DNA from 3 places in the Streptomyces sp. NPDC006687 genome. Region 1 is predicted to be linked to each of the others. Evidence: riboswitches for the same ligand, from Rfam matches in the RefSeq annotation. Region 1 holds a riboswitch; each other region holds the start of a gene.

Region 1 (10,286 bases):
ACCCCGCGCTGGACGGCGTCGACTTCGCCACCTGGCTCGGGCGCTACGGACAGAGCCCGCGCACCATCGAGGCCCTGTGGGACCTCGTCGGGATCGCCACCCTCAACGCCACCGCCCGGCAGTCCTCCCTCGGCCTGGCCGCCATGGTGTTCAAGACCGGCCTGCTCTCCGAGAACGGCGCCGCCGACATCGGCTGGGCCCGCGTCCCGCTGGGCGAACTCCACGACACCCTCGCCCGCGAGGCCCTCGACTCCGCCGGCGTCCGCACGCGACTGCGTACCCGCGTCACCGCCGTCACCCGCGGCGACGACGGGAGCTGGCGGGTCGACACCGACGGCGAGTCCCTCGACGCCGCGACCGTCGTCCTCGCCGTCCCGCAGCGCGAGGCCCACGGCCTGCTGCCCCCCGGCGCCCTCGCCGACCCCGACAAGCTCCTCGACATCGGCACCGCCCCCATCCTCAACGTCCACGTCGTCTACGACCGCAAGGTGCTCCGGCAGCCCTTCTTCGCCGCCCTCGGCACCCCCGTCCAGTGGGTCTTCGACCGCACCGACTCCTCCGGACTCACCGACGGCGGCCAGTACCTGGCGCTGTCCCAGTCCGCCGCCCAGGACGACATCGACGAGCCCGTCTCCGTCCTGCGCGCCAAGTACCTGCCCGAACTGGAGCGGCTGCTGCCCGCCGCCCGGGGCGCGAAGGTACGGGACTTCTTCGTCACCCGGGAGCGCACCGCCACCTTCGCCCCCAGCCCCGGCGTCGGCCGGCTGCGCCCGGGTCCCCGGACCGACACGCCGGGGCTCTTTCTCGCCGGTGCGTGGACCGCCACCGGTTGGCCCGCGACCATGGAGGGCGCCGTCCGCAGCGGCCTCGGCGCGGCACACGCGGCGCTCGCCGCTCTCGGCCGCCCCCGCGAACATCCTCTGCAGGAGGCGGTATGACGACCACCACGAGCACCACCAGCACCACAGGTACAGGAACCAGAGGAGAGCCATTGAACCCGGGGAACCCGGCTGTCGAGAACACGGATGCCGGCGCGGGCACGGCCGGCGGGGGAGCGGAGAAGGCCGACACCCTCGCCCTCCTCGAACGCGGCCGCACGCTGTCGACCCCCGTGCTCCGCGCGGCGGTGGACCGGCTCGCGGCGCCCATGGACACCGTCGCCGCCTACCACTTCGGCTGGATCGACGCCGAGGGCAACCCGGCCGACGGTGACGGCGGCAAGGCCGTCCGTCCCGCCCTCGCCCTGCTCTCCGCCGAGGCGGCGGGCGCCGCCGCCGAGGTCGGCATCCCCGGCGCCGTCGCCGTGGAACTCGTCCACAACTTCTCGCTGCTGCACGACGACCTGATGGACGGCGACGAGCAGCGCCGCCACCGCGACACCGTCTGGAAGGTCCACGGCCCGGCGCTCGCCATCCTCGTCGGCGACGCCCTCTTCGCCCTCGCCAACGAGGTGCTGCTGGAACTCGGCACCGTCGAGGCCGGCCGCGCCACCCGCCGGCTGACCACCGCCAGCCGCAAGCTCATCGACGGCCAGGCGCAGGACATCTCCTACGAGCACCGCGAGCGCGTCAGCGTTCGAGAATGCCTGGAGATGGAAGGGAACAAGACCGGAGCCCTGCTCGCGTGCGCGGTCTCCATCGGCGCCGTGCTCGGCGGCGCGGACGACCGCACCGCCGACAAGCTGGAGGAGTACGGCTACCACCTCGGCCTCGCCTTCCAGGCCGTCGACGACCTGCTCGGCATCTGGGGCGACCCCGGGGCCACCGGCAAGCAGACCTGGAGCGACCTGCGCCAGCGCAAGAAGTCCCTGCCCGTCGTCGCGGCCCTCGCCGCAGGTGGTCCCGCCTGTGAGGAGCTCGCCAGGCTCCTCGCGGCCGATGCCAAGAGCAACGACTTCGAGAACTTCTCCGAGGAGGAGTTCGCCCACCGCGCCGCCCTCATCGAGGCCGCCGGCGGCCGCCAGTGGACCGCCGACGAGGCGCGCCGCCAGCACGCCATCGCGGTGCGGGCCCTCGACGACGTGGACATGCCCCAGCGGGTGCGGGAGCAGCTCGTCGCCCTCGCCGACTTCGTCGTCGTGCGCAAGAGGTGATCTCCGCCGGAAAGTGGATATGAATCGCGAGTCGCCGGCCGGGGAGCTCTCCTAGAGCGTCCCCGGCCGACGGCAGACCCGGGCACAGCCGACGCACTGTACGAAGGGGAAGCCATGACAGCGACGACCGACGGCGGCGGTGCGATCACCGGCGGCGCCGATCCGCGACACGACGACGGCACGGTGGTGATCTCCGCCGTGCCCGCAGGGCCGTCCGCCGTGCCCGCGGGCCCGTCCGCCGTGCCCGCGGGCCCGTCCGGCGCAGGGCCGTCCGGCGGGGGCGCAGGACTGCTGGAGGCGGCCCGGGAGGCCACCGGCCGGGCCGTCCGCGACCTGCTGGAGCGGCAGGACGCGGAAGGCTGGTGGAAGGGCGACCTCCAGACCAACGTCACCATGGACGCCGAGGACCTGCTGCTGCGCCAGTTCCTCGGCATCCGCGACGAGGCCACCACCCGGGCCGCCGCCCTCTTCATCCGGGGGGAGCAGCGGCCCGACGGCACCTGGGCCACCTTCCACGGAGGCCCGCCCGAACTCTCCGCCACCATCGAGGCGTACGTCGCGCTGCGCCTGGCCGGGGACCGCCCCGACGCCCCGCACATGGCCCGCGCCTCGGCCTGGATCCGCTCACAGGGCGGGATCGCCTCCGCCCGGGTCTTCACCCGGATCTGGCTGGCCCTCTTCGGCTGGTGGAGCTGGGAGCACCTGCCCGAACTCCCGCCCGAACTGGTCTTCCTGCCGTCCTGGATGCCGCTGAACATCTACGACTTCGGCTGCTGGGCCCGCCAGACGATCGTCCCGCTGACCGTCGTCTCCGCGCTGCGGCCCGTCCGCCCGGCCCCCTTCGCCCTCGACGAGCTCCACGCCGACGCCCGCGACCCGTACCCCGCCCGGCCACAGGCCCCGCTGAACAGCTGGGACGGGGCCTTCCAGCGGATGGACAAGGCCCTGCACCTCTACCGGCGCTTCGCCCCGCGCCGGCTGCGCAAGGCGGCCATGGCGGCCGCCGCCCGCTGGATCGTCGAACGCCAGGAGAACGACGGCTGCTGGGGCGGGATCCAGCCGCCCGCCGTGTACTCCGTCATCGCCCTGCACCTGCTCGGCTACGACCTCGGGCACCCGGTGATGCGGGCCGGCCTGGAGTCCCTCGACCGCTTCACCGTATGGCGCGAGGACGGCGCCCGGATGGTCGAAGCCTGCCAGTCCCCGGTGTGGGACACCTGCCTCGCCGCCATCGCCCTGGCCGACGCGGGCGTCCGGCCCGACCACCCGGCGCTGGTGAAGGCCGCCGACTGGATGCTCGGCGAGGAGATCCGGCGCAGCGGGGACTGGGCGGTGCGCCGGCCCGGACTCGCCCCCGGAGGCTGGGCCTTCGAGTTCCACAACGACACCTACCCCGACGTCGACGACACCGCCGAGGTCGTCCTCGCCCTGCGCCGCATCCGCCACCCCGAACCGGCGAAGGTGGAGGCGGCCATCGCCCGCGGCACCTCCTGGACCCTCGGGATGCAGTCCAGGGACGGCGCCTGGGCCGCCTTCGACGCCGACAACACCAGCCCCCTCCCCAACCGGCTGCCCTTCTGCGACTTCGGGGAGGTCATCGACCCGCCCTCGGCCGACGTCACCGCCCACGTGGTGGAGATGCTCGCCGCCGAGGGCAAGGCCGGTGACCCGCGCGCCCGGCGCGGCATCGCCTGGCTGCTGGCCGAACAGGAGCCGGAGGGCAGCTGGTTCGGCCGCTGGGGCACCAACTACGTGTACGGGACGGGCTCGGTGGTCCCCGCCCTCACCGCCGCCGGGATCGCCCCCGGCCACCCCGCCGTCCGGCGGGCCGTCGGCTGGCTGGAGTCCGTACAGAACGAGGACGGCGGCTGGGGCGAGGACCAGCGCTCCTACCGGGACCGCTCCTGGGCCGGGAAGGGGGCCTCCACCGCCTCGCAGACCGCGTGGGCGCTGCTGGCCCTGCTCGCGGCGGGGGAGCGGGAGGGCCAGGCGGTCCGGCGGGGGGTGGAGTACCTGGTGCGGACCCAGCGGGCCGACGGCACCTGGGACGAGCCGTACTTCACCGGCACCGGATTCCCCTGGGACTTCTCCATCAACTACCACCTCTACCGGCAGGTGTTCCCGCTGACGGCCCTCGGCCGCTACCTGTACGGGGAGCCCTTCGCCCCGGACGCCGCCGCCCGGCGCACCGGCGGGGCCACGGCCGCCGCACCGGTCCCGGCCGAGGAGGTCTGATGCCCGCCGGGGCGGCCCCTACCGCCCCGCCGCTGCTGATCGCCTGCGCCCTGCGCATCGAGCGGGCGGCCCTGCGCGGCGGTGGCCGCTCCGCCGCAGGGGGCACGGTGCTGCGGACCGGCATGGGGCCGCGCGCCGCCGACCGGGCCGTGGCCCGGGCCCTGGGACGGCCCGGGATGGAGGGGGCCGCCGTCCTCGCCACCGGCTTCTGCGCCGGCCTCGTCCCCGGAATGAACCCCGGGGACCTCGTCCTCGCCGAGGAGACCCGCGACCCCCGCGGGCCGGTCGCCTGCACCGGTACCGCCCTGCTCGCCGAGGCACTGGCCCGCGCCGTCCCCGGGCGGACCGTGCACACCGGCGTACTGACCGGCTCCGACCACGTCGTGCGCGGGCAGGAGCGCGCCCAGCTGCGCGCCTCCGGCGCCCTCGCGGTCGACATGGAGTCCGCGGCCACCTTGTGGACCGCCTCCGGGGCGGGCCGCCCGGTTGCGGCCGTCCGGGTGGTCGTGGACGCTCCGGAGCACGAGCTCGTCCGTATCGGCACGGTCCGCGGTGGAATATCTGCCTTCCGTGTCCTGCGTGCCGTACTACCCGCTTTCCATGACTGGCACCGTTCGTTGCTGCTTCCCAGGAGGTGAACCAGATGGCCATGCCGTTGCGACAGTCCATCAGGGTCGGGACCTATCTTCTCGAACAGAAGCTCCGCAAGCGCGAGAAGTTCCCGCTGATCGTCGAGCTGGAACCGCTCTACGCCTGCAACCTGGCCTGCGAGGGGTGCGGGAAGATCCAGCACCCGGCCGGGGTGCTCAAGCAGCGCATGCCCGTCGCCCAGGCGGTCGGCGCCGTCCTGGAGTCCGGCGCGCCCATGGTGTCCATCGCGGGCGGCGAGCCCCTGATGCACCCCCAGATCGACGAGATCGTCCGGCAGCTCGTGGCCCGGCGCAAGTACGTCTTCCTCTGCACCAACGCCGTGCTGCTCCGCAAGAAGATCGAGAAGTTCACCCCCTCCCCGTACTTCGCCTTCGCCGTGCACATCGACGGACTGCGCGAACGCCACGACGAGTCCGTGGCGAAGGAGGGCGTCTTCGACGAGGCCGTCGCCGCGATCAAGGAGGCCAAGCGGCGCGGATTCCGGGTGACCACCAACTCCACCTTCTTCAACACCGACACCCCGCAGACCGTCATCGAGGTGCTGAACTACCTCAATGACGAGCTGAAGGTCGACGAGATGATGATCTCGCCCGCCTATGCCTACGAAAAGGCTCCTGACCAGGAACACTTCCTGGGTGTGGAACAGACCCGGGAACTGTTCAAGAAGGCTTTCGCGGGCGGCAACCGGCGCCGCTGGCGGCTCAACCACTCCCCGCTCTTCCTGGACTTCCTGGAAGGAAAGGCCGATTTCCCCTGCACGGCCTGGGCCATTCCCAATTACTCCCTCTTCGGCTGGCAGCGCCCCTGCTACCTGATGAGCGACGGGTACGTGCCCACCTACCGGGAGCTGGTGGAGGACACGGACTGGAGCAAGTACGGCCGCGGCAAGGACCCGCGCTGCGCCAACTGCATGGCGCACTGCGGCTACGAGCCCACGGCCGTCCTCGCCACCATGGGCTCCCTCAAGGAGTCCCTGCGCGCGGCCCGCGAGACGGTCGGCGGGAACAGGGACGCGTCGGCATGACGACGCCCCGGCCAGGGGGCAAGGGGTTCGACCTCGCCGCGCTGCTCGCCGAGCGCGGCGGGGAGCGCTACGAGCTGCACGCCCGCCACCTCAACCACCAGCTGCCCCGCATGCTGCGCACCATCGGCTTCGACAAGGTCTACGTACGCGCCGAGGGAGCCCACTTCTGGGACGAGGAGGGCAACGACTACCTCGACATGCTCGCCGGCTTCGGGGTGATGGGCCTGGGCCGCCACCACCCCGTGGTCCGCCGGGCCCTGCACGAGGTCCTCGAAGCCCAGCTCGCCGACCTGACCCGCTTCGACTGCCAGCCGCTGCCCGGGCTGCTGGCCGAGAAGCTGCTCACCCACAGCCCCCACCTGGACCGCGTCTTCTTCGGCAACAGCGGCACCGAGGCGGTCGAGACCGCCCTGAAGTTCGCCCGCTACGCCACCGGCCGGCCCAGGATCCTCTACTGCGACCACGCCTTCCACGGGCTCACCACCGGCTCCCTGTCCGTCAACGGCGAAAGCGGCTTCCGTGACGGCTTCGCCCCGCTGCTGCCCGACACCAGGATCGCGCTGGGCGACCTCCAGGCCCTGGAGCGCGAGCTGCGCCGGGGCGATGTGGCCGCCTTCGTGGTCGAGCCGGTCCAGGGCAAGGGGGTGCACGCCGCACCCCCCGGGTTCCTGCGCGCCGCCCAGGAGCTCCTGCACCGGCACAAGGCGCTCCTGATCGCCGACGAGGTGCAGACCGGCCTCGGCAGGACCGGGGACTTCTACGCGTACCAGAACGAACCGGGCGTGGAGCCGGACCTGGTGTGCGTGGCCAAGGCCCTCTCCGGCGGGTACGTGCCCGTCGGCGCGACCCTGGGCAAGGACTGGATCTTCCAGAAGGTGTACTCGTCCATGGACCGGGTGCTGGTGCACTCCGCGAGCTTCGGCTCCAACGCCCAGGCGATGGCGGCCGGACTGGCGGTGCTGCACGTGATGGAGGACGAGAACGTCGTCGCCAACGCCCGCGCCATGGGCGACCTGCTGCGCGGGCGGCTGGCCGCGCTGGTGGACGAGTACGAGATGCTCCACGAGGTGCGCGGCCGCGGGCTGATGATCGGCATCGAGTTCGGCCGCCCGTCCTCGCTGGCCCTGCGCGGCCGCTGGACGATGCTCCAGGCGGCCCGCAAGGGGCTGTTCGCGCAGATGGTGGTGGTGCCGCTGCTCAACCGGCACCGGATCCTCACGCAGGTCTCCGGGGACCACCTGGAGGTCATCAAGCTCATCCCGCCGCTGATCGTGGACGAGGCGGACGTGGACCGGTTCGTCGGCGCCTTCCGCGCGGTCATGGACGAGGCGCACGGCGGGGGCTCGCTGATGTGGGACTTCGGCCGGACCCTGGTGAAACAGGCCGTCGCCAACCGCTGACGGTCCCGGGCCCCGGTCCGCCGGGGCCCGGCACCCGACCTAGTCCAGCAGCCGCTCGCGCAGCCGCTCCCGTGTCGCCGGGGTGAGCCCCAGGCCCTCGGTGAGGTAGCGGTCCACCCCGCCCCAGTGCGTGTCGATGGTCCCGTAGGCGGCGAGCAGGTACTCGGCGCGGGCGTCGAACAGCGGCGCCACCAGCTCGCTCACCTCGGGGGAGCGGGCCTGCGGCACGTCGTCGGCGCGGCGCAGCCGGTAGCGGTTGTGCGGGGCGTTCGACTCCAGGTAGTCCGCGGTGATCGCCTCGCGCTCCACCCCGAGCGCGAGCAGGGTGACCGCGACCGACAGTCCGGCGCGGTCCTTGCCCGCCGCGCAGTGCAGCAGCGCCGGCACGCTGTCCTCGGCGAGGGCGTGCACCACCCGGCTGTGCTCGGCGGTGCGGGTGCGGACCATCTCGCGGTAGGAGGCGGCCATCCGGGCGGCCGCCCTGCCCTCACCGAGCAGCCCGCGGAGCTGGTCGAGGCCGCCCTCGCGGACGATCCGCCAGAACTCCCCGCCGTCGGCCGGGTCCGAGAGCGGGATGTTCACGTTGCGCACGCCCGGCAGTGCGACGTCGGGGCCCTCCACCAGCAGGTCGGAGCTGTTGCGGAAGTCGAAGACGGTGTGCAGGCCGAGGGAGGAGAGGAATTCCGCATCTTTTTCGGTGGCATGTGCCAGATGTCCGCTTCGGAATAGTCGTCCCGTCCTGACCCTCCGTCCGTCGGTGGTGGGCAAACCGCCCACATCGCGGAAATTGCGCACTCCGGTCATCCGGGGCAGGGGTTCGGGGTCCGTCGGAAGGTCCTGCGGTATCTGCTGGGTCACGTGTACTCCTCCGCGGTGTGCCGCGTGTCCGAATTGGTCGGGTTGGAACCAACTTGCCATGGCTGAACGCGAGGTTGGGCCGGGTGGGCGTGAGCCAGATCATACGGTGACCGAGCGTGCCTGATCGCGAAATCCGAATTCCCATGCCGGGACGGCCGTTGCCGCTCCGGAAGGGACGCAGGGTGACCGGAATTCAGCTGATCCCTCATACCTGCTATTGCGTCAGGGAATTCACGGCTTGTTGCCCGGGCCCCCGCTGGATTACCTTCGCGAACACTCCGGGCGGACCGCCGAATCCTGCCGCCGCCCGGAACCGCACCCGACCAACGACGCGCGGCAGGAGCGGGGGAACCAGGAAGACCGCCGTACCGGATCAATTCCGGTGCGGCTCGGGGTGAAGCCGTACCCGTGCGGCCGGACATCTCCAGTCCGAACCCGACAGCTCACCTCGCAGGCGCCGGAGAGGAATTCGCCATGCCCGGAAAGGGTAAGCACCGCCGTCCGAAGTCCCGTTCCATATCCCGCGGCCTCGCCGTCGCCGGGACCGGCGGTGCGGCCCTCGCGCTGCCGCTGATGGGCGCCGCCGGCGCCCAGGCCGCCCCGGCTCAGGCCGCCGCCCCCGCTCAGGCGCCCGCGGCGGTCCGGACGGCCGTCCCCGCCGCCGTCCCGGCCGCCGCCCCGTCCGTCTACACGGTCGTGACCGGCGACTGCCTCTCGACGATCGCCGCCGAGCGCGGCCTGTCCGGCGGCTGGCAGCAGCTGTACGCGGACAACCGCGACGCCGTCGGCGACGACCCCTCCCTCATCCACCCCGGCCTGCGCCTGACCCTCGGCGGCCAGGGTGCGGCCCCCGCCCCGAAGGCGGCTGAGGCGCCCGCCGAGGAGACCTCCACCGGGACTCCGCCGGCCGAGGAGGAGCCGGCCCCCGCCGCTCCCGGCGAGGACACCGCCGAGGCGCCGGACTCCGCCGGCTCCCCGGCCCGTACGGCGCCGAAGGGACCCGCCGTCCGCTCCCGTACGACGCAGCAGTCCGCGCCCGCCGCCGGGTCCGCGCCCGCGAGCGCCTCCGGGTTCGTCGCCCCCGTCAGCGGCGGCATCTCCACCGGCTACCGCACGCCGGGCGCCATGTGGTCCTCCGGCTACCACACCGGCGTCGACTTCATCGCGAGCACCGGCACCACCGTCCGGGCCGTCGGCGCCGGCACCGTGGTTTCCGCTGGCTGGGGCGGTGCCTACGGCAACGAGGTCGTCATCCGGCACGCCGACGGCAAGTACTCCCAGTACGGCCACCTGTCCCAGCTGTCCGTCTCGGCCGGCCAGACCGTCACCGCCGGCCAGACCATCGGACTCTCCGGCGCCACCGGCAACGTGACCGGCCCGCACCTGCACTTCGAGATCCGCACCGGGCCGTCCTACGGCTCCGACATCGACCCGCTGGCCTACCTCCGTTCCAAGGGCGTCAGCATCTGACGGCCGCTCCGGCGGCGAGCTCCGGAACACGCGGGGCCGGAACCCGAGAGGGTCCCGGCCCCGCGTGTACTTATTCCTTATCTCCCGCGTGGTATAGATCACGGTCCGTCAAGCCCTCATTACGTTGGCGTAGGTGGGCGGCGGGGGTGAAGGATGGGCTCCCGTGGCAGCGACGAAGACGACACTCAAGACCATCGGCTCGTACGCGGCGATCGGGGACAGCTTCACCGAAGGCGTGGGAGACCCGGGACCCGGGGATTCCTATCTCGGCTGGGCGGACCGGCTCGCCGTACTCCTGGCGGATCAGCGCGACGAGCACGACTTCCGGTACGCGAACCTGGCGGTACGGGGCAAGGTGCTCGACCAGATCGTGGAGGAACAGGTTCCGCGGGCCAAGGAACTGGCCCCCGACCTCGTCTCCTTCTGCGCCGGCGGCAACGACATCATCCGGCCCGGCACCGACCCCGACGACGTGGCGGAGCGCTTCGAGGCGGCCGTGGCCGACCTCACCGGCGCCGTCGGCCTCGTCATGATCACCACCGGCTTCGACACCCGG
Region 2 (10,286 bases), on a different contig from region 1:
CGGTTCTCGGCGTCGCGCGAGGCCGAGGTGGCCACGAAGCGGACCCGCTCGGCGCCCAGCTCCTTGATCACCTGGGCGTACTCGCGGCAGGCCGCGAAGGTGCGCTCCAGCGCCTCCGGGGCCAGCCGGCCGGTCTTGTCCACGCCCTGGCCGAGCCGGACGACCTGCATCCGGCGGTCGAGCTCGACGAGCTCGCCGGTGTCCGGGTGGCAGTCGGCGACGAGGAGGCGGATGGAGTTCGTACCGCAGTCGACGGCGGCGACCCGGGTCATGCGCTCTCGCCCTCCTGCTGCGCCTTCTCCCCGCACGGGGTGACGCAGGCGCCCTTGGCCCACCACTCGGGCAGCATCGCCAGCGCCTCGTCGCCGAACGGGTTCACCCCGGGCCCGGCCACCAGCGAGTGGCCGACCAGCACGTGCAGGCACTTCACCCGGTCCGGCATGCCGCCGGCGCTCGGGAAGCCCTGGAGCACCTCGATGGCGTCGCGCCGCTGGATGTAGTCCTCGTGCGCCCGGCGGTAGGCGGCGGCGAGCTCCGGGTCCTCGGCGAGGCGGGCCTGCATCTCCTTCATCACGCCGTTGGCCTCCAGCGTGCCGATCGCGGAGGCCGCGCGCGGGCAGGTGAGGTAGTACAGCGTCGGGAAGGGGGTGCCGTCCGGGAGGCGCGGGGCCGTCTCGACGACATCGGGCTGGCCGCAGGGGCAACGGTGCGCGATGGCGCGCAGCCCGCGCGGCGGGCGGCCGAGCTGCTGCTCGAACGCCTCGATGTCGGCGGCGGTCGGCTCGGTCCGGTCGGTCTGGGGCGGGGGCGTCTGCATGCCTGGAGGGAGTCTCTTCGTTCGGTGGTACGGGCGGTCGTGGCGGCCGCCCGTACGGGACGGTCGTGATGGGTGGTCAGTCGCCGGGGCGGTCGGCCTTGTCGACCCCGTCCCAGACGTTGGAGTACCAGGGGCGGTCGGATCCGCCCTGGCCGCCGCGGCGGTGCTCCGCGGCCGCGGCCCCGGGGTCGGTCATGATGTAGCCGACCTCCCCCGGCCGCAGGAAGTGCAGGTGCTTGCGCGCCTGCTGCTCCGCGTAGGCGGGGTCCTGCCAGCGTGCCTTCTCGTCGCGGAGCTGCTCCAGGCGCTTGCGCGCGGTGGCGGCGGCCCGCTGCTGGTCCGCGATCTCCGAGCGCTGGGAGACGTACTGGCGCATCGGGTACGCGAGGGCGACGACCAGCGTACAGAGGACGAGCACCAGCAGCGCCGCCCGGCCGGTGAGCCTGCTGCGGCGCACGACCCGGCGGGACTGCGAGCGGTAGACGTGGGCCGCGGTCCGCTCGCCGAGCTGCCGGAGCCTGGTCGCCGTGGAGAAGGTGGAGAACCGATCCCGGTTCCTGGCCATTGATCCGCCTCCCCTGGTGCGCGCTACGCAATACGTCCCCGCACACGGTACGGGACCGAGTGCGGGGACGTAGGGAGGCAGGCGAGGACTCAGCCCTTGAAGCGCGGGAAGGCGCTGCGGCCGGCGTACACGGCGGCGTCGTCGAGGATCTCCTCGATGCGCAGCAGCTGGTTGTACTTGGCGACGCGGTCGGAGCGGGCCGGGGCGCCGGTCTTGATCTGTCCGCAGTTCACCGCGACGGCGAGGTCGGCGATGGTGACGTCCTCGGTCTCGCCGGAGCGGTGGGACATCATGCACTTGAAGCCGTTGCGCTGGGCCATCTCGACGGCGTCGAGGGTCTCGGTCAGCGAACCGATCTGGTTCACCTTGACGAGCAGGGCGTTCGCGGAGCCCTCCTCGATACCGCGGGCCAGGCGCTCGGGGTTGGTGACGAAGAGGTCGTCGCCGACGATCTGGACCTTGGCGCCCAGGCGGTCGGTGATGGTCTTCCAGCCGGCCCAGTCGTCCTCGAAGAGCGGGTCCTCGATGGAGACGAGCGGGTACGCCTCGACGAGCTCGGCGTAGTAGTCGGTCATCTCGGCGGCCGAGCGGGACTGGCCCTCGAACTCGTACTTGCCGTCCTTGTAGAACTCGGACGCGGCGACGTCGAGCGCGAGCGCGATGTCCTTGCCGGGGGTGTAGCCGGCCTGCTTGATGGCCTCGATGATGAGGTCGAGCGCGGCGCGGTTGGACTCCAGGTTCGGGGCGAAGCCGCCCTCGTCGCCCAGGCCGGTGGACAGGCCCTTGGTGTGGAGGACCTTCTTGAGGGTGTGGTAGACCTCCGCACCCCAGCGCAGCGCTTCGGAGAAGGACTCCGCGCCGATCGGGGCGATCATGAACTCCTGGATGTCCACGTTGGAGTCGGCGTGCGACCCACCGTTGAGGATGTTCATCATCGGGACGGGCAGCAGGTGCGCGTTCGGGCCGCCGAGGTAGCGGAAGAGCGGCAGGTCCGACGCCTCGGACGCGGCGTGGGCGACGGCGAGGGAGACGCCGAGGATGGCGTTGGCGCCGAGGGAGCCCTTGTTGTCGGTGGCGTCGAGGTCGAACATGGCCTGGTCGATCAGGCGCTGCTCGGTGGCGTCGTAGCCGACGAGCTCCGGGCCGATCTGCTCGATGACCGCGAGGACGGCCTTCTCGACACCCTTGCCCATGTAACGGTTGGGGTCACCGTCACGGAGCTCGATGGCCTCGAAGGCACCGGTGGAGGCGCCGGACGGAACGGCAGCACGGCCGGTGCTGCCGTCGTCGAGGCCCACCTCGACCTCGACCGTGGGGTTGCCTCGGGAGTCCAGGATTTCCCGGGCTACGACGACGTCGATGGACGGCACGAGCATCTCCTTCTGGGATGTGACGCTGGGTGTGCGGTGGCGTGGGGCCTGGGACGGCCTCGCCGACTAGAGCCTAACCGGCTCCGGGCGGTGGGCCCGCCGACCGCCCGGGTCCTGGGACGAAAAAGGGTCCGAATACCCGCCTTCCAGGACATAGCCCCCTGGCACGGGGGCCCTGGCCGCGGACATGGCGAAGCCCGGCGCGCGGGATGCGCGCCGGGCGACGATGCCTCAGCCGTACCTGGTGGTGCGGGTGGTGCCAGGTGTTACGCGGGGATTCAGCTGAGCTTCAGCTTCTGGCCCGGGAAGATCAGGTCGGCGTCCTGGACGGTGTCCTTGTTCAGGTCGAACAGCTTCTCCCAGCCGCCCTTGACGCCGTTGGCCTCGGCGATGGTGCCGAGGGTGTCGCCCTCCCGGACCGTGTACGAGCCGTTGCCGGTCGCCGGGGTCTGGGTCTTCGGGGCGGACGGCTTGGCCGGGGCGGGCTTGGACGGGGTCCAGCCGGAGCCGGAGCCGGTGCTCTTGGTCTCGGTGTCGGCCTTCGGGGCGGAGGGCTTCGCCGGGGCGGGCTTGGCCGGGGCCGGCTTGGTCTCCGGCTTCGGCTTGGCCGGGGTGGTGGTCGAGCCGCCGCCGTTGTAGGCCGAGTTGGACAGGCCGACGCCGCAGGACGGCCAGGCGCCCTTGCCCTGGCCCTTGAGGACCTTCTCGGCGATGGCTATCTGCTGGGACTTGGTGGCCTGGTTGGCCTGCGCGGCGTACGCCTTGCCGCCGTACGCGGCCCACGTGGAGGCGGAGAACTGGAGGCCGCCGTAGTAACCGTTGCCGGTGTTGATGGACCAGTTGCCGCCGGACTCGCACGAGGCGACCTTGTCCCACTCCGAGACGGTCGCGGCGCTGGCGGAGCCGGCCGCCATCAGCGGGGCGGCGACGGCCACACCGGCGACACCGGCGAGCGTGACGATACGGACGGCCTTGGAGCCGCGGCGGTGCTTGCCCTTGCCGGAAAGCAGCATGGAGTTCTCCTCACCGACGCCTTCGAGGTGAGCTGTCGGGTTCGGGCGGATGAGTTGCCCGGCCGCGCAGTTGCGCGTCTTCACCCCAAGCCGGTACAGCGGGCCGTCTCTCAACGGCCTTTCCCGGCGCCTACCTTGGTTCCCCCGCTCCTGCCAACGGCGCTTGCGCGACGACTGTTCCCTCCGGCCGCCGGCAGGATTCGGCGATGCGGTCGAAGGAGCCCGCGGTGGCGGGCGACTCAGAAGGTAGACAGGTCTCTCCCCGATGTTCAACGTGTGATTTTGGGGAGAAACCGGCCTACTTGCGTTCCTCAAGAGCACGTTTGCGCAGGTCGGAACGGGGTTTGCGGAAGTTCCGGAACGAGACACGCCAGTTGTCCTGAAGAGATGCATGTCTCACTTTCCGATAACGGACATTCAGCCCATAATCGGTGCCCGAACTACCCCTATTCCTTGGTTAGATCCAGGTTCTGGCCGGGCTTGATGAGGTCCGCGTCCGTGCCGATGACGTGCTCGTTGGCCTGGTAGAGGGCGGTCCAGCCGCCCTTGAGCCCGTTGGCGTCCGCGATGGCCGTCAGGCTGTCGCCCGGCTTCACCGTGTACGTGGGGTCCTGGGCGGCGGCTGACGCCGTGCCAGGGGCGGCCGGCACCTCCAGGGCGGCGGGGCCGCGGTGCTTGCCGCCACCGTCCGAGGCCCCGGCGGCCGGAGTGGGGGAGGCGGAGGGGGTGGCGCCCGGGGTGGCGGGGACCGTGGGCGTCGCCCCGCCCGGGGTGGCAGGGGTGGTGGCGGGGGCCGTCGGGTCGGCCGGGTTGCTGGAATTGCCCGTGTTGCCCGGGTTGTTGGTGTTGCCCTGGTTGCCCGGGTTCGCCGGGCTGGTGGGCGTCGGCGTGGCGGGCGTCGGGGTGGGGCCGGTGGTCGGGGTGGACGGCACGGTGTAGTCCGGCTCGGGCATGACGGGCAGTCCGCTGACGGCGCCGAGCGGGTAGTCCGGCAGCACGCCGGGGGCCGGCGTACCGGGCGCCGGGGTGGGCGCGCCGAAGTCGGTGGAGGGCCCGTCCCCGCCGGTGGCCGGCACCGAGAAGTCCGGACGCGTCGGGGTGGAGCCGACGGGCCCGGGGGTCTTGGAGGTGCCCGTGTCCACGTCGGCCTTCGGCCCGTTCTTCGACAGCCCCGCCGAGGCGGAGCACAGCGGCCACGCCTCGGGGCCCTGGGACGCCAGCACCCGCTCGGCGACCGCTATCTGCTGCGAGCGGCTCGCGAGGTCGGGGCGCTCGGCGTACTCCAGCCCGCCCGCGTTCTTCCACTGCTCCAGGGTGAACTGCAGCCCGCCGTAGGCCCCGCTGCCGAAGTTGGCGCTCCAGGTGCCGCCGCTCTCGCAGTCGGCGACCTTGTCCCACGTCGCTGTGTCGGCCGCGTTCGCGCCGGTGGCGGCGAGCAGCGGCAGGGCCAGGGCCGAGCCCGTCACTCCTGCTGTGACGACGAGGGCGGGGACCTGACGGGGGCGTCTGTGGCGGCCGTTCCCGGGAAGCATGAGGCTGCACCTTTCGTATAACGGCGGGGTAACGGCAGAACCTAGCCGCCTTCGAACGGATGTCACAAGTTCGGCCGAAGACTGAATTCCGGTCAGTTCCGCGGCCCCGCCGGGCGCCTCACCGGGCTTCGCGCCCGTCCCGGACGTTCGGGACTGTGAAGCGGACGGGGAGGGTGCGCAGGCCCCGCATGATGAGTCCGCCGCGCCAGCGCAGGTCCGCGGGGGGAACGGCAAGTTCCAGATCCGGCAGACGCTTCAGCAAAGTCGCGAGCGCCGTCTGGCCCTCCAGGCGGGCCAGCGGGGCGCCGAGGCAGTAGTGGATTCCGTGCCCGTATCCGAGGTGCTGATTGTCACTCCGGGAGAGGTCGAGGGTGTCCGGGTCGGTGAAGCGGGCCGGGTCGCGGTCGGCCGCCGCGAGGACGACGAGGACGGGGTCGCCGACGGCGATCTCCTGCCCGCCGAGGGTCAGCGGCCGGGTGGCGAACCGCCAGGTGGCCAGCTCCACCGGGCCGTCGTAGCGCAGCAGCTCCTCGATCCCGGTCTCCAGCAGCGCGGTCTCGCCCGCGGCGAGGGAGTCCTGGAGGCGGACGCGCTGGCCGGGGTTCATGAAGAGGGAGTGGACGCCGTTGCCGATGAGGTTGACCGTCGTCTCGAAGCCGGCGAACAGGAGGATGAAGGCCATGGCGGTGGCCTCGGCCTCCGTCAGGTGGTCGCCGTGGTCGCTCGCCCGGATCAGGTCAGAGATGAGGTCATTGCCCAGATCGTCCCGCTTACGGTGGATGAGTTCCCCGAGATAGGTGCGCATCCGCTTCACGGAACGGGCGACCCCGCCGCGCGGACCGCCGCCGTGGCGGATCATCATCCCGGCCCAGTCGCGGAAGTCGTCCTGGTCCTCGCGCGGGACGCCGAGCATCTCGCAGATGGCGTAGATGGGGAGCGGGAAGGCGAACTCGTGGATGAGGTCCGCCTCCCCCTTCTCCGCGGTCCCGGCCTTCTCGACGATCTTGTCGATGAGGTGGTCGGTCAGCTCCTGCACCCGCGGGGTGAACTCCGCGACACGGCGGGGGGTGAACGCCTTCGACACCAGCCGGCGCAGCCGGGTGTGGTCCGGGGGGTCGATGTTGAGCAGGTGGGTCATCAGCTCCGCCTTGCGCTCCCCCGGGATCCCGGTCTTGCCCTTGGCGTGCGCCGGCTCCGCGTGGTGCGCCGGGTTCTTGCTCAGCCGCTGGTCGGCGAGGGCCTGACGGGCGTCGGCGTACCGGGTCACCAGCCACGCCTCGACCCCGCTGGGCAGCGTGGCCCGGTGCACCGGGGCGTGCTCGCGCAGCCAGGCGTAGGCGGGGTAGGGATCGGTGGCGAACTCCCAGCCGAAGAGGGCGGGGGCGGTGTCGGGGGTCTGCTCATGCACCCGCCGACGGTATCCCGGCCCCCGCCGCTCACCCCGCACGCGGTGACGGCCGGGCAGGGTCCGGGACGGGCCGGGGCTACGGGTCGAGGTGTTCCGCCGCCCGGATGGCGTCGCGGTAGGCGCGGGCCGCCGCGCGCAGGGCCGTCTCGGGGTCGGTGCCCGACGCCTCGGCCCGCGCCGCGAGCGCCAGCAGTTCGTAGCCGATGCCCTCGCCGCGCGGGATGTCCACCGGGAGCCCGGCCGCGCGGGCCCGGCCGGCCAGCTTCGCCGCGAGCGCCAGTCCGGGCTGGCCCAGCGGGATCCCGTCGGTGACCGACTCCCGCTGCTTCTCGACCGCCTTGGTGGCCTGCCAGTGCGCGCTGACGTCCTCGGGGGACTCGGCCGTCGCGTCCCCGAAGACATGGGGGTGGCGGCGGACCAGCTTGTCGACCAGGTCGCCGGCGACGTCGTCGACGGAGAAGGGCTCCGCGTCCTCCCCCTCACCGCCCTCCTCGGCGATGCGCGCGTGGAAGACCACCTGGAGCAGCACGTCCCCCAGCTCCTCGCGCAGCGCTTCCCGGTCGCCGTCCTCGATCGCCTCGACCAGCTCGTACGCCTCCTCGATGGCGTACTTCACCAGCCCCTCGTGCGTCTGCCGGGAGGTCCACGGGCACTCGCGGCGCACCCGGTCCATCACCTGTACGAGGTCCAGCAGCCGCGCCCCCGGCAGATCGTACGAACCCGGCAGCAGCTCCAGGTCCGGCATGGCCACCCGGCCCGAGCCGGCCAGCCGGGCCAGACCGTCGGTCAGCCGCTGGTCGCCCTCGCCGGACGGGATCACCACGATGGTGCGGCCCCCGGCGCAGGCATCGACGAGAGCGGCGGCGTCGGGGGCCTCCCGCGCCACCTCCACCCCGGCTTCGCGCAGGTAAGGGAGCTGCGGGTGACCCGGGTCCGCGCACAGCACCCGGTCCGCGGCGTGCAGGACCTGCCAGGCCGGCCAGGACAGCAGTCCGGGGGCGACCCGGTGGCTGGCGGTCAGCAGGACGATCCGCCCGGCGTCGGGAACGGCTCCGGGAACGGCGGCCGGAACGGCGTCGGGAACGGCACGAGGAGATCCAGCGGCGGGGACGGGTTCGGCGGTGTGGTCGGTCACCCTCCGAACCTACCCCCGCCCCCGGGCGTCAGGCTCCGGCGGGGGCCGCCTCGGGCATCGTCCGCTGGGTGATCCACGGCGTCTGCTGGTCGCCGAGCAGGATCTGCTTCTCGTCCCAGCGGCCGTAGCGCGGGTTGACCTCGATGTGCAGGGCCTTCGCGGCCTCCCCGAGCTTCACCAGCGCCTTGTCCTGGCTGCCGTAGTGCGCGAAGAGCTTGTCGCGCAGCAGCTTGAAGCGGGTGTCGGCGTCGATCTGGTCCGGGGCCAGCTGCGCCTGCTCCAGCGCCGCCGCGGCGAGCGCCTTCTCGCCGCCGACCTGCTGGAGCTGCGCCTTGCGGACGTCCTCGATCTCCTTGGGGCTCACGCTCAGCCCGGCGTCGTCGGCCGCCCGCTCCAGGACCGCGCTCTGGATCATCTTGTTGAGCTTGAGCCGCTCCAGCCCGGCGGTCGCCCCGATCAGCCGCGCCCCCTGCTCGGAACGGTTCTGCGCGGTGCGGACGTCGTTGACCTGGGCCTGGAGCGCGGAGGTGGTGATGCGCTCGCCGCCGACGACGGCCGCGGTACCGGGACGGGTCCCGCCCGAGCAGGCGGCCAGCAGGGGGGCCGCCGCGAGCAGGGCGGCGGATACGGAGAGCGCTGTGCGACGGTGCAAAGGAGCCTCCAGGGCCGGGTGATTGTGCGTCGGTGCACAAGGCCGTGCGGTGATCGATGGTATGCAGTCACGGTGGCCCGAGCCACCGGTTCGACCAACGATTCCCAGGGTGTCGGGGTACGAGTTCACCCCCCGGCCATCGCGGAGTTCCGCGTTCCTGCGAAGGTCGTTCCACCATGTCGACATCTCAACTCGCCCCGCACCACACCCCGCAGCGCCCCGCCCAGGCCCCCGCACGCGGCTCCGGACGCCGCCCGGGGCTGCTCGGCTCGGCGTTCGCCGCCCTGGTCACGACGGTGGCCGTGTGCTCCGGGGACGCCGTCGCCCGGGTCTTCCCGTACGGGCCCCGCCACCGCAGCGTCAACGACCTCGGCAACCAGTTCGTGCCCTTCCACGCGCACCTGTGGGACCTGCTGCACGGGCGGGCGCGGGGCGGACTGCTGTTCAACTGGCAGTCCGGGTACGGGACCGGCTTCCTGGCGGACTACGGCACGTACCTGTCGAGCCCCTTCGCCCCGTTGGTCGCTCTCTTCCCGCGGCATGACATCGACCTCGCCGTGTACGCCGTCACCGTCCTGAAGATGGCGGCCGCCGCCGCCGCGATGGCCTGGCTGCTGCGGTCCCAGCGGCCGGGTCCGTGGTGGGCGGCGGGGCTGCTGGGGGCCTCGTACGCGCTGTGCGGCTGGTCGGTGATCGAGGCCGCGTACAACCCGATGTGGCTGGACGGGCTGATCGCCTTCCCGCTGCTGTGCCTGACCGGCGAGTGGGCGCTGCGCGGGCGGCGGCCGCTGCTGGGGGTGGGGGTGGTGGCCGTCTGCTGGACGGCGAACTTCTACACCGCCTATATGGCCACGCTGGGCGCGGCGCTGGTGCTCGTGGTGCGGGTGGTGCTCACCCGGGAGGGGGCGCGCGTACGGCTTCGGGTGGTCGGACGGGCGGCGGTGACGACCGTGCTCGGCATGGCCCTGACGGCGCCGCTGCTGCTGCCGCTGTTCCTGAGCTCCCGGCAGGCGTATCCGGGCTGGTCCAAGGAGTTCTCCCCGGCGCCCTGGCCGGACCTGTTCGCCCGGCTGCTGCCGGCCACGTACTCCTTCAACTCCCCCGCCGTGTTCATCGGTACGGGCACCCTGCTGCTGGTGACGGCGCTGCCCTTCCACCGGGCACTGCCGCTGCGCACCCGGCTGTGGTGGGCGGGGCTGGTGGCGGCGGTGCTGCTGTCCTTGCAGTGGGCGCCGACCCATCTGGCCTGGCACGTCTTCGCCACCCCGAACGGCAGCCCGTACCGGCAGACCTTCGTGCTGGCCGGGATCGCGGTCATCGCCGCCTGGTCGGGGCTGGCCGCCGGGCCGTACGGGGTGCGGGCGCTGGCGGGCGGGGCCGGGCTGCTGGCGGCGGCCGCGGCGTGCGCGGGGGCGGGCAGCGCGCTGGTCACCGGCTGGGGTTACGCCCTGTTCAGCGGCGGGCTGGCCCTGGCGGCGGGCGCCTGGTGGGCGCTGCGCCACCGGCGGCTGCTGCTGCCGGCGGCGGCCGTACTGGCGGCGGCCCTGGTGGCGCAGGCCGCCGCGACCACGGCGTACGGGCACAAGGGCAAGCTGGCGGGGCTGGACGACTACCCCTCCTGGACCCACGCCAGCACCTCCCGCGAGCGGGCCCTGACCCGGGCCGACGGCTGGCCGGCGTACCGCACGGACGCGGGCCGGCCCGCGCTGTCGGGCAACGACCCGCTGCTGCTGGGCGGGGAGGGCGGCTCCTACTACAGCAGCCACACCCCGGACGTGTTCACCCGCACGATGG
Region 3 (10,286 bases), on a different contig from region 1:
TGCGGCCGGGTAGCGCAGCAGCTGGGCGTCATCGGTGATGAAGACCAGATCCTCCTCGCCGGTGCGCAGCTCGACCGCGCCGACGATCCGGTCCCCCTCCTTGAGGGTGATGACCTCCAGCTCGTCCTTGTTCGCCGGGTAGTCCGGCACGACCCGCTTGACCACACCCTGCTCGGTGCCCAGGGCCAGGCCCTGCGAGGACTCGTCCAGCGAGGTCAGGCAGATGACCGTCTCGTCGGCCAGCAGCCCGGAGAGGAACTCCGCGATCGGCGCCCCGCCCGCCAGGTTCGGCGCGGCGTGCGTGTCCGGCAGCTGGGGCAGGTCGATCACCGAGAGCCGCAGCAGCCGTCCCAAGGAGGTCACCACGCCCACATCGGCCCGGGCCGTCGCCGCCACCTGGGAGACGACCAGGTCGTGCTTGGCGCGGGCCGCGCCCTCGTCCACCGGCAGCAGGTCGGCGTTCGCCGTACGGGCCAGCAGGCCCGTGGACGACAGCAGCACCCGGCAGGGGTCGTCCGCGACCTCCAGCGGGACGGCGGCCACCTGCGTACCGGCCGACTCCAGCAGCACGGTCCGGCGCGGGGTGGCGAACTTCTTGGCGACCGACGCCAGTTCCGAGGAGACCAGCTTGCGCAGCTCCGCGTCCGAATCGAGGATCCGGGTCAGTTCCTCGATCTCCGCGGTCAGCCGGTCGCGCTCCGACTCCAGCTCGATCCGGTCGAAGCGGGTGAGCCGGCGCAGCGGGGTGTCCAGGATGTACTGGGTCTGGATCTCGCTCAGCGAGAAGCGCTCCATCAGGCGCTCCTTGGCCTGCGCGGAGTTGTCGCTGTCGCGGATGAGGCGGATGACCTCGTCGATGTCGAGCAGGGCCACCAGCAGGCCCTCGACCAGGTGCAGCCGGTCGCGGCGCTTGCCGCGGCGGAACTCGCTGCGCCGGCGCACGACCTCGAACCGGTGGTCGAGGTAGACCTCCAGCAGCTCCTTGAGGCCCATCGTCAGCGGCTGGCCGTCGACCAGCGCCACGTTGTTGATGCCGAAGGACTCCTCCATCGGCGTCAGCTTGTACAGCTGCTCCAGTACGGCCTCGGGGTGGAAGCCGTTCTTGATCTCGATGACCAGGCGCAGGCCGTGCGCGCGGTCGGTGAGGTCCTTGACGTCGGCGATGCCCTGGAGCTTCTTGGAGCCGACCAGGTCCTTGATCTTCGCGATGACCTTCTCGGGGCCGACCGCGAAGGGCAGTTCGGTGACGACCAGGCCCTTGCGGCGGGGCGTCACGTCCTCGACGGACACCGTGGCGCGGATCTTGAAGGTGCCGCGGCCGGTCTCGTAGGCGTCCTTGATCCCGGACAGGCCCACGATCCGGCCGCCGGTGGGCAGGTCGGGGCCGGGCACGAAGCGCATCAGCGCTTCCAGGTCCGCGTCCGGGTACCGGATCAGATGGCGGGCGGCCGCGATGACCTCGCCCAGGTTGTGCGGGGCCATGTTCGTCGCCATGCCGACCGCGATCCCGGAGGAGCCGTTGACCAGCAGGTTCGGATAGGCGGCGGGCAGGGTGACGGGCTCGCGCTCCTGGCCGTCGTAGTTGGCGGTGAAGTCGACGGTGTCCTCGTCGATCGACTCCGTCATCAGCGACGTCGCGTCGGCCATCCGGCACTCGGTGTACCGCATGGCGGCCGGCGGGTCGTCGTTGCCGAGGGAACCGAAGTTGCCGTGCCCGTCGACCAGCGGCAGCCGCATGGAGAAGGGCTGGGCCATGCGCACCAGGGCGTCGTAGATCGACTGGTCGCCGTGCGGGTGGAGCTTGCCCATGACCTCGCCGACGACACGGGCGCACTTCACGTAGCCGCGGTCGGGGCGCAGGCCCATCTCGCTCATCTGGTAGACGATGCGCCGGTGCACCGGCTTCATGCCGTCCCGGGCGTCCGGCAGGGCCCGGGAGTAGATCACCGAGTACGCGTACTCGAGGAAGGAGCCCTGCATTTCGTCGACGACGTCGATGTCGAGGATCCGCTCCTCGAAATCCTCCGGCGGCGGGGTCTTCGTGCTGCGGCGGGCCATCGCTGCGGCGCTCCTAACCAAGATATCGGGGGGTGTACGTGCGGGGTGTGCGACGGGGTCGACGCGGACCATTGTGGCCCCAGCCACCGACAACGCCGACCCCGACCCTGGGCGACCCCCTGGATGGGGGCCCCTCCCGGCGGTAGCCGGGTCCCCGGCCGGACGGGGCCGGGGACGGGAACTTCTCCGCGCACCTGCGCGCTTGCATACAGTGGCAGGTCGATAAGAAATCTCTGCATCGCGATCGAAGGGACCACATGCCCATGGGTCACACGGCCACAGCTCAGGCCGGCTCCGGCGGCCTGACAGCGACGGAGCACCGGCTGGCCAACGGCCTGCGCGTGGTGCTCTCCGAAGACCACCTCACCCCGGTCGCCGCCGTCTGCCTCTGGTACGACGTCGGCTCACGCCACGAAGTCAAGGGGCGGACCGGTCTGGCTCACCTCTTCGAGCACCTGATGTTCCAGGGCTCGGCGAGCGTACCGGGCAACGGGCACTTCGAGCTCGTCCAGGGCGCCGGCGGTTCGCTGAACGGCACCACCAGCTTCGAGCGCACCAACTACTTCGAGACGATGCCGGCCCACCAGCTGGAGCTCGCCCTGTGGCTGGAGGCGGACCGCATGGGCTCGCTGCTGGCCGCCCTGGACGAGGAGTCCATGGAGAACCAGCGCGACGTCGTCAAGAACGAGCGCCGCCAGCGCTACGACAACGTCCCGTACGGCACGGCCTTCGAACGGCTGACCGCCCTGGCCTACCCCGAGGGCCACCCGTACCACCACACCCCGATCGGCTCCATGGCCGACCTGGACGCCGCCTCCCTGGAGGACGCGCGGAACTTCTTCCGCACCTACTACGCGCCCAACAACGCCGTCCTGTCGGTCGTGGGCGACATCGACCCCGAGCGCACCCTCGCCTGGATCGAGAAGTACTTCGGCAGCATCCCGGCGCACGACGGCAAGCAGCCGCCCCGTGACGGCAGCCTGCCCGAGATCATGGGCGCCCAGCTCCGCGAGGAGATCGTCGAGGAGGTCCCGGCCCGCGCGCTGATGGCGGCCTACCGGCTCCCGCACGACGGCACCCGTGAGTGCGATGCCGCCGACGTGGCGCTGACGATCCTCGGCGGCGGCGAGTCCTCCCGCCTGCACAACCGCCTGGTCCGCCGCGACCAGAGCGCCGTCGCGGCCGGCTTCGGCCTGCTGCGCCTGGCCGGCGCGCCCTCCCTGGGCTGGCTGGACGTCAAGACCTCCAGCGGCGTCGAGGTGCCCGCCATCGAGGCGGCCGTCGACGAGGAGCTCGCCCGGTTCGCCGCCGAGGGCCCCACGGCCGACGAGATGGAGCGCGCGCAGGCGCAGCTGGAGCGCGAGTGGCTGGACCGGCTGGGCACCGTCGCCGGCCGCGCCGACGAACTGTGCCGCTTCGCGGTGCTGTTCGGTGACCCGCAGCTGGCCCTGACGGCCGTCCAGCGCGTCCTGGACGTCACCGCCGAGGAGGTGCAGGCCGTGGCCGCGGCCCGGCTGCGCCCGGACAACCGCGCGGTGCTGGTCTACGAGCCGCTGCCCGGCGCCGCGGACACCGACGAGAGCGACGAGAGCCACGAGAGCGAGGGGGCGGAGCAGTGAGCGACACCGCAGCCGTCACGATGACCTTCCACCCGCGTCCGCAGGCCGGTGAGGCCACGCCGTGGGCCTTCCCCGCCCCCGAGCGCTCCACCCTCGGCAACGGCCTGACCCTGCTGCGCTGCCACCGCCCCGGCCAGCAGGTCGTCGCGGTCGAGGTCAACCTCAAGGCGCCGCTGGACGCCGAACCCGAGGGACTCGACGGCGTGGCCACCATCATGGCCCGCGCCCTGTCGGAGGGCACCGACAAGCACTCCGCCGAGGAGTTCGCCGCCGAGCTGGAGCGCTGCGGCGCCACCCTCGACGCCCACGCCGACCACCCCGGCCTGCGCGTCTCCCTGGAGGTTCCCGCCTCCCGCCTGGCCAAGGCGCTCGGGCTGCTCGCCGAGGCGCTGCGCGCCCCCGCCTTCGACGAGGGCGAGGTCGGCCGCCTGGTGCGCAACCGGCTCGACGAGATCCCGCACGAGCAGGCCAACCCCCAGCGCCGCGCCGCCAAGGAGCTCTCCAAGGAGCTCTTCCCGGCCTCGCTGCGCATGTCCCGCCCCCGCCAGGGCACCGAGGAGACGGTCGCCCGGATCGACGCCGCCGCCGTACGCGCCTTCTACGAGGCCCACGTACGCCCCTCCACCACCACGGCGGTGGTCGTCGGCGACCTGACCGGCATCGACCTGGACGCCGTCCTCGCCGACACCCTGGGCGCCTGGACGGGCGACACCGCGGCCCCCCGGCCGGTGCCGCCCGTCACGGCCGACGACACGGGCCGCGTGATCATCGTTGACCGGCCCGGCGCGGTCCAGACGCAGCTGCTGATCGGCCGGATCGGGCCCGACCGGCACGACATCGTCTGGGCCCCGCAGGTCCTCGGCACCTACTGCCTGGGCGGCACCCTGACCTCCCGTCTGGACAAGGTCCTGCGCGAGGAGAAGGGCTACACCTACGGCGTGCGCGCCTTCGGCCAGGTGCTGCGCTCCACGGCGGACGGCAAGGGCGCCTCGATGCTCGCCATCAGCGGCTCGGTGGACACCCCGAACACCGGTCCGGCGCTGGAGGACCTGTGGCAGGTGCTGCGCACCCTCGCCGCCGAGGGCCTGACGGACGCCGAGCGCGATGTGGCGGTGCAGAACCTGGTGGGGGTCGCCCCGCTGAAGTTCGAGACGGCCGCCTCGGTCGCCGGGACGCTGGCCGACCAGGTGGAGCAGGAGCTGCCGGACGACTACCAGGCGCGGCTGTACGCGCGGCTGGCCGAAACCGGTACGGCGGAGGCCACTTCGGCGGTCGTGAGCGCCTTCCCGGTGGACCGGCTGGTCACGGTCCTCGTGGGCGACGCGGCGCAGATCGAGGAGCCGGTGCGGGCCCTCGGCATCGGTGAGGTCACCGTCGTCGGCAACTGACCGGCCGATGGCCGTCAACTGACCAACGGCCGGAGCGTTTTCGGAGGGGCCCGGTGGAGCGTCCACCGGGTCCCTCTTTGTCCGTTTGGTGGTGTGGTTTCAGGTATGCGGTGTGGCGTACGCAACAAATTAGCTCGTCTGTTTGGCGATTGACTGATGATCCGCCTAGCGTCATGCGTGCTGTCCGTCAGTTGTGCCAGCCGCACCCGCGGCACCGGGCAGCGATCGCCGAGTCCCCGTCAGGCGCGAGCCTGGGGAGCCGGGGACCCACAGTCCCTGGGGTGAATCGGACCGCCTCGCCAGAGGGGGGCCGTAGGAGACCTTCCTGCTCCGAACCCGTCAGCTAACCCGGTAGGCGAGAAGGAAGGAAAGGATCACCCCCTCCATGGCGTTTGGCAGTCGTGCAGCCGGCTCCGGTTCCGGTAAGCACCGTGGTTCGAGCCGTCTGAGCCGCAAGACCGCCGGGTACGCCGGCATCGCGGCCCTCGCCACCACGGGCGTGGCGGCCACCCTCGCGGCCCCCGCCTTCGCCGCCGACACCCACGGCGGCCCCTCCTTCGAGGACACCGGCGCCCTGAACGCCGTCGTCGTCGCCGACGGCCTCCAGGACGACATCGAGGTCCAGGCCGCGACCCAGCAGAGCGCCGCCGAGGCCGTCGCCGCCCAGGCGCAGGCCGAGGCCGACGCGAAGACGCGCGCCCAGGAGGCGAAGCGCATCGCCGAGGTCAAGGAGAAGGCCGAGCGCGAGGCCGCCGAGAAGGCCGCCCAGGAAGAGGCCCGCAAGCGCCTCAACACCTTCGTGGCCCCGGTCGACAACTCGTACGTCAGCACCCAGTACGGCGCGGGCGGCGGCATGTGGTCCTCCGGCAGCCACACGGGCATCGACTTCCACGCCGACGAGGGCACCTCGGTCCACGCCGTCGGCGCGGGCACCGTCGTCGAGGCCGGCTGGGGCGGCGCCTACGGCAACAACATCGTGATCCGCCACAACGACGGCAGCTACACCCAGTACGGGCACCTGATGTCGCTGAACGTCTCCGTCGGCGAGACCGTCACCGCGGGCCAGCAGATCGGCCTGTCGGGCTCCACCGGCAACTCCAGTGGCCCGCACCTGCACTTCGAGGCCCGCACCGGTGCCACGTACGGCACGGACATCAACCCGCTGGCCTACCTGCGCCAGCACGGTGTCGGCATCTGACCCCACTTTTGCGCGAGAAGGCCCCGGCTCCCCGAGCCGGGGCCTTCTCCGTTTCTCCGCCTTTGTTTACGGCCGTTCTCGGAAATCCCCGCGCATTGTCATAGAGTCGCAGGGGCGGTGTGCCCGATTCGGAACGAAACCCAGCGGAGGTCCGGCCTTGCGTATTCCGGCGCACGCGGTGTGCACAGCCATTCGCGACGATATCGTCTCCGGTTTCTTCGGGCCGGGCGGCCGGCTGACCGAGGAGGTGCTCGCGCGCCGGTACGGGGTCTCGCGGGTGCCGGTGCGGGAGGCGCTGCGCACGCTGGAGTCCGAGGGGTTCGTCACCACGCGGCGGCACGCGGGGGCGTGTGTGGCCGAGCCGAGCGAGCAGGAGGCGGCCGATCTGCTGGAGCTGCGCGTGCTGCTGGAGCCCCTCGCCGCCTCGCGGGCGGCCCGGCGGCGGACCGAGGCGCACCTGAAGGTGCTGCGGGGGCTGGTGCGGCTGGGCCAGGAGCGGGCCAGGCGGGGCCAGGGGGAGGACCTGCGGGCGCTGGGGGGCTGGTTCCACGAGACCCTGGCCCAGGCGTCCGGCAGCCCGGGGCTGATCGCCCTGCTGACGCAGACCCGGCGCAAGATCGCGTGGCTGTACGAGGTGGGCTCGCCCGCCCGGCCGGTGGACTCCTGGGCGGAGCACGGGGCGCTCGTGGACGCGGTGGCGCGGGGGGACGCGGAGCGGGCCAGGGCGGTGGCCGCGCTGCATGTGGAGCGGGCGGCGGCGGTGTTCCGGCCGCGGGTGAGGGAATGGCAACATGCCGTAAACACCGGGAGTGGCCGGAATTAACGCGGGACGCGTATAAAAGGGGGCGCGCCATAATTCCCCCAGGCCGGGGTGCCGCGTTTTTCGGCCAATTCCGCCGAGGCGGATTTCCTGCCGGATTCCGGCGGGCCGCGCGGCCGGCCGTAACGACGAAACCGCGGCCCCCGTGTCATGGGGCCGCGGCTTCGGTGAAGGGGTCAGACCGTTTCGGGGAGTTCTTCCAGGCCCTCCGCGACCAGCTTCGCCAGGCGGTCCAGCGCCACGTCGGCGCCCTCCGCCTCCGACGCCAGGACGACCTCCTCGCCGCCCTGGGCGCCCAGGCCCAGGACCGCCAGCATGGACGCGGCGTTGACGGGCTCGCCGCCCGCCTTCGCGATGGTCACGGGGACGCCGGAAGCGGTCGTCGCGCGGACGAAGATCGACGCGGGACGAGCGTGCAGGCCCTCGGCCCAGCCGACGTTGACACGGCGCTCTGCCATGGTGATGCCCTTCAGGTTCTCGCGGTTGTCTAGACCAGTCTCTCACGCCACCCGGAATGCTCGGGCCGCCCCTCGGCCCTCCTCAGCTTTGCACCGATGTGCCCCAGCGTGCCGGATTCCCGGCCTCCGCGCCGCCCGGCCTGTCGGAGGCGTCCGGCCACCGGCCGGATCCTGCGCTTAGGCTGACCCCATGACCACCGCGTCGGACCCCTCGTACCCGGCCCACTGGGAAGCGGACGTCGTGCTGCGCGACGGCGGAACCGCCCGGATCCGGCCCATCACGACCGAGGACGCCGGGCGGCTGGTCAGCTTCTACGAGCAGGTCTCGGACGAGTCGAAGTACTACCGCTTCTTCGCCCCCTACCCCCGCCTCTCCGACCGCGACGTGCACCGCTTCACGCACCACGACTACGTCGACCGCGTCGGCCTCGCCGCCACCATCGGCGGGGAGTTCATCGGCACCGTCCGCTTCGACCGCATCGGCCCCGACGGACGGCCCGCCTCCGCCCCCGCCGACGAGGCCGAGGTGGCCTTCCTCGTCCAGGACGCCCACCAGGGCCGCGGGGTCGCCTCCGCCCTCCTCGAACACATCGGAGCCGTCGCCCGGGAGCGGGGCATCCGCCGTTTCGCGGCCGAGGTGCTGCCCGCCAACACCAAGATGATCAAGGTGTTCACGGACGTCGGCTACCAGCAGAAGCGCAGCTTCGAGGACGGTTCCGTCCACCTCACCCTCGACCTCGAACCCACCGCCGAGTCCCTCGCCGTCCAGCGCGCCCGCGAACAGCGCGCCGAGGCCCGGTCCGTCCAGCGGCTCCTGGCCCCCGGCTCGGTCGCGGTGATCGGCGTCAGCCGCTCCGGATCCGGCGTGGGTGCCGCCACGCTGCGCAACCTGCGCGACGGGGGCTTCCACGGACACCTCTACGCCGTCAACGAGGCCCGCGCCCCCGGCATGGAGGGGGACCTGCTGGACGGGGTGCGCGCCTACCGCACCGTGGCGGACATCGGGGCCCCCGTGGACCTCGCCGTGATCGCCGTCCCCGCCGGACGGGTGCCGGACGCCGTCGCCGCCTGCGGGGAGCACGGGGTGCAGGGGCTGGTGGTGCTGTCGGCCGGGTACGGGGAGAGCGGCCCAGCGGGGCTGGCCCGGCAGCGCGAGCTGGTGCGGCAGGTGCGCTCGTACGGGATGCGGCTCATCGGGCCCAACGCCTTCGGGGTGATCAACACCGCGGCCGACGTCGAGCTGAACGCCTCCCTCGCCCCCGCACCCGCGACCGCCCGGGGGCGGATCGGGCTGTTCACGCAGTCGGGGGCCATCGGGATCGCCCTGCTGTCCGGACTGCTGCGGCGCGGCGAGGGTCTGTCCTCCTTCGTGTCCGCCGGCAACCGGGCGGACGTCTCCGGCAACGACATCCTCCAGTACTGGTACGAGGACGAGGCCACCGACGTCGCCCTGATGTACCTGGAGACCCTCGGCAACCCCCGCAAGTTCACCCGCCTCGCCCGCCGCACCGCCGCCCTCAAGCCCCTGGTCGTCGCCCTCGGCGGCCGCCACACCCCCGCCGGGCACGTCGTCACCGGGACCCGGCTGCCCGAGGCCACCGTCTCCGAGCTGATGCGGCAGGCCGGTGTCATCCAGGTCGACACCGTCACCGAGCTCGTCGACGTCGGGCGCCTGCTGGCCGGGCAGCCGCTGCCGGCCGGACCCCGCGTGGCCATCCTCGGCAACTCCGAGTCCCTCGGGGTGCTCACGTACGACGCCTGCCTGACCGAGGGGCTGCGGCCGGCGCCCCCGCTGGACCTCACCACCGCCGCCACCCCCGAGGACTTCCGCGCCGCCCTCACCGCCGCCCTGGCCTCCGATGACTGCGACGCCGTCGTGGTCACCGCCATCCCCTGGGTCGGCGAGCGGGCCCTGGCCGACGACCTCGCGGAGGCGCTGCGCCAGGCCGTCGCCGAGGTGCCCGGCAAGCCCGTCGCCGTCGTCCACGTCGAGCTCGGCGAGCTGGTGGAGGCCCTCTCCGCCGCCCGGGCCACCGCCCCCGCCGCCACCCAGCCGCCGCCGGCACCCGCGCCCGCCGGCGCCCCCCGCGACCGCGCCCCGGCACCCTCGGGCACCCCCGCCCCCGGGGGTCGGATCCCCGCCTACCCGGCGGCCGAGCGGGCCGTGAAGGCCCTCGCCGAAGCCGTCCGCCACGCCCAGTGGCGCCGGGCCAACGCCGACGCCGGTCACGTCCCCGAGTACGAGGACATCGACGAGAGCGGCGCCGCCGCCCAGCTCACCGCCCTCCTCGCCGGCGTCCCCGAAGGAGCCGCGCTGACCCTGGACGAGCCCGAGGCCCGCGAGCTGCTCGCCCGCTACGGCATCCGCGTCCTGCCCACCCTCCCCGCCCCCAGCGCCGACGCCGCCGTCCGCGCGGCCCGGATCCTGGGCTACCCCGTCGCCCTCAAGACCACCGCCCCCCACCTGCGCCACCGCGCCGACCTGGGCGGCGTACGCCTCGATCTGACCACCGAGGCCGAGCTGAGGCGCTCGTACGAGGAGCTCACCGAGGCCCTCGGCAAGCCCGCCGAACTGCTGCCCGTCGTCCAGACCATGGCCCCGCGCGGGGTGGACACCGTCGTCCGCTCCGTCGTCGACACCGCCGCCGGCGCCGTGCTCTCCTTCGGGCTCGCCGGGGTCCCCTCCGAACTGCTCGGCGACACCGCGCACCGCCTGGTCCCCGTCACCGACCGCGACGCCGCCGG

The links. Region 1 has a riboswitch for cyclic di-AMP ahead of ABZ716_RS22630 (LysM peptidoglycan-binding domain-containing M23 family metallopeptidase). Riboswitches for the same ligand answer to the same signal wherever they lie in the genome.
Positions count from the first base shown of each region.
Region 2: another riboswitch for cyclic di-AMP. It lies ahead of ABZ716_RS16455 (transglycosylase family protein); the one in region 1 lies ahead of ABZ716_RS22630 (LysM peptidoglycan-binding domain-containing M23 family metallopeptidase).
Region 3: another riboswitch for cyclic di-AMP. It lies ahead of ABZ716_RS07390 (M23 family metallopeptidase); the one in region 1 lies ahead of ABZ716_RS22630 (LysM peptidoglycan-binding domain-containing M23 family metallopeptidase).

Region 1 is NZ_JBEYJJ010000021.1:62,737-73,022, forward strand. Features, by position in the region: gene hpnE (hydroxysqualene dehydroxylase HpnE) at 1-938, shown strand, start outside; gene ABZ716_RS22600 (polyprenyl synthetase family protein) at 935-2,092, shown strand; gene shc (squalene--hopene cyclase) at 2,207-4,327, shown strand; gene ABZ716_RS22610 (1-hydroxy-2-methyl-2-butenyl 4-diphosphate reductase) at 4,327-4,965, shown strand; gene hpnH (adenosyl-hopene transferase HpnH) at 4,971-6,002, shown strand; gene ABZ716_RS22620 (aspartate aminotransferase family protein) at 5,999-7,402, shown strand; gene ABZ716_RS22625 (tyrosine-protein phosphatase) at 7,442-8,260, opposite strand; cyclic di-AMP (ydaO/yuaA leader) riboswitch at 8,578-8,730, shown strand; gene ABZ716_RS22630 (LysM peptidoglycan-binding domain-containing M23 family metallopeptidase) at 8,735-9,730, shown strand; partial or broken gene ABZ716_RS22635 (SGNH/GDSL hydrolase family protein) at 9,894-10,286, shown strand, end outside.
Region 2 is NZ_JBEYJJ010000011.1:127,116-137,401, reverse strand. Features, by position in the region: gene ABZ716_RS16475 (Ppx/GppA phosphatase family protein) at 1-272, opposite strand, end outside; gene ABZ716_RS16470 (DUF501 domain-containing protein) at 269-817, opposite strand; gene ABZ716_RS16465 (septum formation initiator family protein) at 894-1,382, opposite strand; gene eno (phosphopyruvate hydratase) at 1,472-2,758, opposite strand; gene ABZ716_RS16455 (transglycosylase family protein) at 3,031-3,765, opposite strand; cyclic di-AMP (ydaO/yuaA leader) riboswitch at 3,768-3,937, opposite strand; gene ABZ716_RS16450 (transglycosylase family protein) at 4,212-5,297, opposite strand; gene ABZ716_RS16445 (cytochrome P450) at 5,416-6,705, opposite strand; gene ABZ716_RS16440 (nucleoside triphosphate pyrophosphohydrolase) at 6,782-7,840, opposite strand; gene ABZ716_RS16435 (SurA N-terminal domain-containing protein) at 7,869-8,492, opposite strand; gene ABZ716_RS16430 (YfhO family protein) at 8,669-10,286, shown strand, end outside.
Region 3 is NZ_JBEYJJ010000004.1:202,961-213,246, reverse strand. Features, by position in the region: gene ABZ716_RS07405 (DNA topoisomerase IV subunit A) at 1-2,058, opposite strand, end outside; gene ABZ716_RS07400 (pitrilysin family protein) at 2,322-3,677, shown strand; gene ABZ716_RS07395 (pitrilysin family protein) at 3,698-5,065, shown strand; cyclic di-AMP (ydaO/yuaA leader) riboswitch at 5,282-5,437, shown strand; gene ABZ716_RS07390 (M23 family metallopeptidase) at 5,451-6,263, shown strand; gene ABZ716_RS07385 (GntR family transcriptional regulator) at 6,421-7,086, shown strand; gene ABZ716_RS07380 (HPr family phosphocarrier protein) at 7,260-7,541, opposite strand; gene ABZ716_RS07375 (GNAT family N-acetyltransferase) at 7,732-10,286, shown strand, end outside.